DNA from 2 places in the Bacillus haynesii genome. Region 1 is predicted to be linked to the other one. Evidence: a T-box and tRNA genes for the amino acid it is inferred to sense, from the RefSeq annotation. Region 1 holds a T-box; the other holds one or more tRNA genes.

What was found. The T-box of region 1 lies ahead of serS (serine--tRNA ligase). A T-box ahead of a tRNA ligase gene usually reads a tRNA of that ligase, here a tRNA-Ser.
Region 2: it encodes a tRNA-Ser, which carries the amino acid that the T-box ahead of serS (serine--tRNA ligase) is inferred to sense. The anticodon was not compared.

Annotation. Positions count from the first base shown of each region.
Region 1 is NZ_CP059494.1:3,020,009-3,023,483, forward strand. It holds gene H2R00_RS14995 (glycerate kinase) at 1-137, shown strand, start outside; gene serS (serine--tRNA ligase) at 168-1,445, opposite strand; T-box leader at 1,503-1,722, opposite strand; gene pdxT (pyridoxal 5'-phosphate synthase glutaminase subunit PdxT) at 1,774-2,364, opposite strand; gene pdxS (pyridoxal 5'-phosphate synthase lyase subunit PdxS) at 2,386-3,270, opposite strand; gene H2R00_RS15015 (D-alanyl-D-alanine carboxypeptidase family protein) at 3,457-3,475, opposite strand, start outside.
Region 2 is NZ_CP059494.1:4,082,986-4,086,460, reverse strand. It holds gene glgB (1,4-alpha-glucan branching enzyme) at 1-1,195, opposite strand, end outside; tRNA gene H2R00_RS20330 (tRNA-Glu) at 1,382-1,453, opposite strand; tRNA gene H2R00_RS20325 (tRNA-Ser) at 1,466-1,556, opposite strand; tRNA gene H2R00_RS20320 (tRNA-Asn) at 1,558-1,632, opposite strand; tRNA gene H2R00_RS20315 (tRNA-Ile) at 1,639-1,715, opposite strand; tRNA gene H2R00_RS20310 (tRNA-Gly) at 1,728-1,801, opposite strand; tRNA gene H2R00_RS20305 (tRNA-His) at 1,810-1,885, opposite strand; tRNA gene H2R00_RS20300 (tRNA-Phe) at 1,908-1,983, opposite strand; tRNA gene H2R00_RS20295 (tRNA-Asp) at 1,994-2,070, opposite strand; tRNA gene H2R00_RS20290 (tRNA-Met) at 2,115-2,191, opposite strand; tRNA gene H2R00_RS20285 (tRNA-Ser) at 2,216-2,308, opposite strand; tRNA gene H2R00_RS20280 (tRNA-Ile) at 2,316-2,392, opposite strand; tRNA gene H2R00_RS20275 (tRNA-Met) at 2,398-2,471, opposite strand; tRNA gene H2R00_RS20270 (tRNA-Ala) at 2,497-2,569, opposite strand; tRNA gene H2R00_RS20265 (tRNA-Pro) at 2,576-2,652, opposite strand; tRNA gene H2R00_RS20260 (tRNA-Arg) at 2,661-2,737, opposite strand; tRNA gene H2R00_RS20255 (tRNA-Gly) at 2,749-2,820, opposite strand; tRNA gene H2R00_RS20250 (tRNA-Leu) at 2,836-2,919, opposite strand; tRNA gene H2R00_RS20245 (tRNA-Lys) at 2,926-3,001, opposite strand; tRNA gene H2R00_RS20240 (tRNA-Thr) at 3,082-3,157, opposite strand; tRNA gene H2R00_RS20235 (tRNA-Val) at 3,173-3,248, opposite strand.

The DNA of each region.
Region 1 (3,475 bases):
TTGTTTATGATATCGGCATTTCCGCTCTCTTTTCGATCGTGCCAGGGATCAGCTCCTTGGAGAATGCCCTTGCCGATGGAAGTTCAAACCTTACGCGCTGCGCCCGTAATGTAGCGGCCGTCTGGTCACACGCATAAAAAAAGCGCGCCTATTGGCGCGCATTTTTTTTATGGTTGAATAATGTCTCTGTTCCCCATGTATGGACGAAGCGCTTTAGGGATGAGGACGCTTCCGTCCTCCTGCTGGTAATTTTCCAATAATGCGGCAACCGTTCTGCCGACTGCCAAGCCGGAGCCGTTTAGCGTATGGACATGCTCTGGCTTGCCTTTTGCTTCCCTTCTGAATCTGATATTCGCCCGTCTGGCCTGGAAAGCTTCAAAGTTACTACAAGATGAAATTTCACGATATGTGTTTTGGCTTGGAATCCATACTTCGATATCGTATTTTTTCGCAGCAGTAAACCCTAGATCGCCTGTACACATGCTCATCACACGATAAGGAAGATCAAGCAGCTGAAGAACTTTCTCCGCTTGATTTGTCAGCTTTTCAAGCTCTTCATATGAATCCTCAGGCTTCACAAATTTCACCAGTTCAACCTTGTTAAATTGGTGCTGGCGAATCAAACCGCGTGTATCACGGCCGGCTGAGCCTGCTTCTGAACGGAAGCATGCACTGAACGCCGCATAATTGACCGGCAGGTCGTCAGCTGACAAAATTTCATCGCGATGCAGGTTCGTAATTGGCACTTCTGCCGTCGGAATTAAAAAATAATCTTCTTCTCTGATTTTAAAGGCATCTTCCTCAAATTTCGGCAGCTGTCCGGTGCCTGTCATGCTTGCGCGGTTCACCATGTACGGCGGGATGACTTCCGTATAGCCGTACTCGTCTACGTGGAGATCAAGCATAAAGTTATACAATGCACGTTCAAGTCTGGCGCCGAGCCCTTTATAGAAAACGAAACGGCTTCCCGTTACCTTGCCGGCCCGCTCAAAATCGAGAATATCCAATTGATCGGCAATATCCCAATGAGGCTTCGGCTCAAACGAAAATTCAGGGAGTTCGCCCCATTTGCGAACTTCCACGTTGTCGTCTTCAGTCTCACCGACCGGAACAGACTCGTGAGGGATGTTCGGAATAGACAGCATGATCTTATCAAGGGAAGACTCGACCGTTCTCAGCTCTTCATCAAGTTTTTTAATGTCTTCACCGACTTCGCGCATTTCTTTAATGAGGTGGTCAGCATCTTTTTTCTCACGCTTTAATGCGGCAACCTGCTGAGATACCTCATTGCGCTTTCCTTTCAGCTCTTCCACTTTGACGATCAATTCTCTTCTCTTTGTATCCAATTCCTCAAATTGATCAAAATCTGATAAATCTTCTCCCCTGTGGGCAAGCTTTTGTTTGATTTCTTCCAAATTTGCCCGCAGCAGTTTGACATCAAGCATCTGCCTCGCTCCTTTTATACTGATTTGACCGAAAAAAAGAGCCCTTGTCCCCTAAATATAAGGGACGAGAGCTCTCGCGTTGCCACCCTGATTGAAAACAGGCATCTTCCTCCTGTTTTCCGCTTCATTTTGATAACGGTTCTCCCGTAAATGCCTACTTTGACTGTTCAGCATTTCGCTCAAGGATGGATTCGGACAGCATCTTTCGCCGATTCGCACCAACCATCGGCTCTCTTGGAAAGAGAGGCTTCCTACTGCTTCCTATCAACGCTTTTCGATCTATATTGTCTTATAAATGTACTACAAGTTTTAACAGCTTTCAACCGTTTTATACGACGGCTTCCCGTTTATGCTTTTCCACCATCTCGACAAATAATTTCGTCATTCTGTGATCATCCGTCAGCTCAGGGTGGAAAGAACAGCCGAGAAGATTTCCTTGTTTGGCAGCGACGATTCTTCCGTTGTGTTCCGAAAGTACTTCTACATCTGCGCCCGCTTCCAAAATGTGCGGGGCGCGGATAAATACGCCTGTAAACGGTGCGTCCAGTCCTTTAACCGTTAAGTCTGCTTCAAAGCTGTCCACTTGTCTTCCAAAGGAATTCCGCTCTACCGTTACATCCAGAACCCCAAGATGGGCATCGTTAGTTCCAGCTATGTTCTTCGCCAGGATAATCAGCCCCGCACAAGTTCCAAATACCGGCTTTCCGGATGCGGCAAATTCCTGAAGAGGCTTCATAAACTGATACGTATCGATGAGGCGCCTCATCGTCGTGCTTTCGCCTCCGGGCAAAATCAAACCGTCGATTTCCTTTAACTCTTCCGGCCACTTGATGACTTTTCCGGCTGCTCCGCATGCTTCAATTGAGCGAATATGTTCTCTTACTGCTCCCTGAAGTCCAAGTACACCAATTGTCAGCATGTCAATCCGTCTCCTTCGTGTTTACCAGCCGCGCTCTTGCATACGCTGTTCTGGCAGCAGATTTGAGATTTCAATCCCTTTCATCGCAGTTCCAAGCTCTTTTGAAAGCTCGGCAATCAGCTTGTAATCCGTGTAATGCGTCGTCGCTTCAACAATTGCTTTCGCGAATTTTGCAGGGTTATCAGATTTGAAAATACCGGACCCTACGAATACGCCGTCAGCGCCAAGCTGCATCATTAAAGCAGCATCAGCAGGTGTTGCCACACCGCCGGCAGCAAAGTTGACAACCGGAAGGCGTCCTTCAGCTTTAATTTCCTTCAGCAGCTCATAAGGAGCGCCGAGGTTTTTCGCTTCTGTCATCAGCTCATCATCACTCATGCCGACTACTTTGCGCACTTGAGCATTCACCTTTCTCATATGGCGGACAGCTTCCACAATATTGCCTGTACCAGGTTCGCCTTTTGTACGAAGCATTGAAGCTCCTTCAGCGATCCGGCGCGTCGCTTCTCCGAGGTCGCGGCATCCGCATACAAATGGAACGGTATATTCGTTTTTATTTAAATGAAATTCTTCATCCGCAGGAGTCAAAACTTCACTTTCATCAATATAGTCAACGCCAAGCGCTTCAAGAACACGCGCTTCAACGATATGCCCGATGCGTGCTTTCGCCATGACCGGGATTGAAACAGCGTTCATGACTTCTTCGACAATTGTCGGATCTGCCATGCGGGCAACCCCGCCTGCCGCACGGATATCAGCCGGAACACGCTCCAGCGCCATGACTGCGACGGCTCCTGCTTCTTCTGCGATTTTTGCTTGTTCGGCATTGACAACGTCCATAATGACGCCGCCCTTCTGCATTTCTGCCATACCACGTTTTACGCGATCAGTACCTGTTTGAGCCATTTCAAGGATCCCCCTAATCAAAGATTGAATTGTCAGATTTAATCCTATTGTATCCTATAATTGCACAAAATCATATGAAAAACACGAAGATTATTTCTATTTTAATAACAAATCGTTAGGATTGTAAATGGTAATTCTATCTGAATATGACAATAAAGAGCCCTATCAGATAGAGCCCTTTATTTATTAAAACCAGCCGGTTACC
Region 2 (3,475 bases), 1.1 Mb from region 1:
GATGCAGGTGTTTTCTTTGTTCCGGGGAAGCTTCCATATAGGTTAATACATCGTTCATCCAACCCATATTCCACTTATAATTAAACCCGAGACCGCCTTCATAGGTCGGATGCGTCACAAGCGGCCAGTCTGTGGAGTCCTCTGCAATCATCAAAAAGTGGGGATCTTTTGCAAAAACCTGTTCATTTAAAGTTTGAATAAATTCGATCGCAAAGCCGTTCGCTTCAGGCTGAGGACGGTTTGGCCAATACAGGAGGTTTGCAACTGCATCGACTCGAAATCCATCTATATGATACATCTCGATCCAATACAACGCATTCGAGATTAAAAAACTGTGAACTTCTCGTTTTCCGAGGTCAAAATTGGCGGTCCCCCATTCCCAATTTTCCCTGTCATGCTCGTACGTATATTCATACAGAGGCATACCGTCAAACAAATACAGCCCGTGGTCATCTTTGCAGAAATGGCCGGGAACCCAATCCATGATGACGCCGATCTCATGCTGATGGCACTGGTCAATGAAATACATCAAGTCATGCGGTTCGCCATATCTGCTCGTCGGACTGTAGTACCCCGTTGTCTGATAGCCCCATGAACGGTCAAACGGGTGCTCTGTCAACGGCATCAGCTCGATATGTGTGAATCCGTGTTCTTTGACGTAAGGAATGATCGTTTCGCTCAGTTCCCGGTATGTGAAGAAACGCCCATCCGCTTTCTTTTTCCACGATCCGACATGAAGCTCGTAGATGGAAATCGGTTTTTCATACACGGCTTTTTGTTTCTTTTTCTTTTGCCACTTCCGGTCGCCCCATGGGTATCCGGCCAATTGATATGTGATCGATGCGGTTTTCGGCCTGACTTCAGAAAAAAAAGCATAAGGATCGGCCTTCAATTTGGTTTCATTTGCGGCTGTAATAATCTCATATTTATACAGCTCCCCTTCTCCGATACCGGGGATAAACAGTTCCCATATGCCTTCCTGATGACGCTTTTCCATTTGATGCAGGACACCGGACCAGCCGTTAAACGTTCCGGCGATTCGAACTTCCTTCGCATGCGGGGCCCAAACACAGAACCGGAAACCTTGGCGGCCGTCCTGTTCCGTCTGATGAGCGCCGAAAAATCTGTAGCTTTCATAAAGCCGACCTTCATGAAAGAGATGCGCTTTAATATCCGAGGCACTCACACCAGCCATTGATTTCATCCTTTCTGCCACTATATTTAAAGATTACTCTTTTATTCGCATAATATGGCTTGATCCCTTTAATGAAAGCGCTTCTATTTATTGACAAAGTTCAACAATTTCCTTTCGAACATTGACTGAAGTCATAAATGGCATGCAAAAAAACTCTGCATCGTAATGATGCAGAGTTTAACATGATGACCCGTACGGGATTCGAACCCGTGTTACCGCCGTGAAAGGGCGGTGTCTTAACCACTTGACCAACGGGCCTTATTGAAAAAATGGCGGAGAAGGAGGGATTTGAACCCTCGCGCCGCTTACGCGACCTACACCCTTAGCAGGGGCGCCTCTTCAGCCACTTGAGTACTTCTCCATGGCTCCGCAGGCAGGATTCGAACCTGCGACCGATCGGTTAACAGCCGATAGCTCTACCACTGAGCTACTGCGGAATATCATGGTGGGCCTGAATGGACTCGAACCATCGACCTCACGCTTATCAGGCGTGCGCTCTAACCAGCTGAGCTACAGGCCCATGATATGCAAATGGAGCGGGTGATGGGAATCGAACCCACGACATCAGCTTGGAAGGCTGAGGTTTTACCACTAAACTACACCCGCATTTCGCATGGGGCGGTTGATGGGAATCGAACCCACGAATGCCAGAGCCACAATCTGGTGCGTTAACCACTTCGCCACAACCGCCGCAATATATAGAATTGTAAAATGGTGGCTCGGGACGGAATCGAACCGCCGACACACGGATTTTCAGTCCGTTGCTCTACCAACTGAGCTACCGAGCCTTTATTTAAATGGCGGTCCGGACGGGACTCGAACCCGCGACCTCCTGCGTGACAGGCAGGCATTCTAACCAACTGAACTACCGGACCATTATGGCTGCCCCCTTCGGGCACTCCTCATTTAATAAGTAAATTGGTTGCGGGGGCAGGATTTGAACCTGCGACCTTCGGGTTATGAGCCCGACGAGCTACCGAACTGCTCCACCCCGCGATGATCAAAATAATAAAAGATATATGGCGGAGGAAGAGGGATTCGAACCCCCGCGGGCTTTGACACCCCTGTCGGTTTTCAAGACCGATCCCTTCAGCCAGACTTGGGTATTCCTCCGTAACAATGGTGGACCTTGTAGGACTCGAACCTACGACCGGACGGTTATGAGCCGTCTGCTCTAACCAACTGAGCTAAAGGTCCATTAATAGCGGCGGAGGGAATCGAACCCCCGACCTCACGGGTATGAACCGTACGCTCTAGCCAGCTGAGCTACACCGCCATGGTGAATATTAAAGATAACAAAGTGGAGCCTAGCGGGATCGAACCGCTGACCTCCTGCGTGCAAAGCAGGCGCTCTCCCAGCTGAGCTAAGGCCCCGAATAATGGTCGGGAAGACAGGATTCGAACCTGCGACCCCATGGTCCCAAACCATGTGCTCTACCAAGCTGAGCTACTTCCCGTTATATAATGGCGCGCCCGAGAGGAGTCGAACCCCTAACCTTTTGATCCGTAGTCAAACGCTCTATCCAATTGAGCTACGGGCGCTTAGATGATTAAGCGGAAGACGGGATTCGAACCCGCGACCCCCACCTTGGCAAGGTGGTGTTCTACCACTGAACTACTTCCGCAAAATAGATTGGCAATGCGGATGAAGGGACTTGAACCCCCACGTCTTAAAAGACACTAGAGCCTGATTCTAGCGCGTCTGCCAATTCCGCCACATCCGCATGAAATGGTGAGCCATGAAGGACTCGAACCTTCGACCCTCTGATTAAAAGTCAGATGCTCTACCAACTGAGCTAATGGCTCCAATACTGTAATGAAATCTGAAGACTTTTCGAAAGCTATCTGTCTTTTTTCAGCAACTTTTATATTATATCATAAAATCATGGTGCCGGCAAGAGGACTTGAACCCCCAACCTACTGATTACGATTCAGTTGCTCTACCAATTGAGCTACACCGGCCCATTCCAATATGAATGGTGGAGGATGACGGGATCGAACCGCCGACCCTCTGCTTGTAAGGCAGATGCTCTCCCAGCTGAGCTAATCCTCCTCGTCAGTTGTTGGAGTAACTCTCGATCTGACAAGGACTATTATATACGGGAATACGCCCATTTGTAAAGGCTATATTAAAAAAATTTTATTTTCAGTTTATTCTCTTATAACAGATGAATGTGCACACATCGTTCCGCTCAATCCGCATGATGGCATCAAAAGCTTCAGTGCAACATTTATCCCTATTTACAACTTATAATAGGTTCTCCAGACGCTCCTTGAATT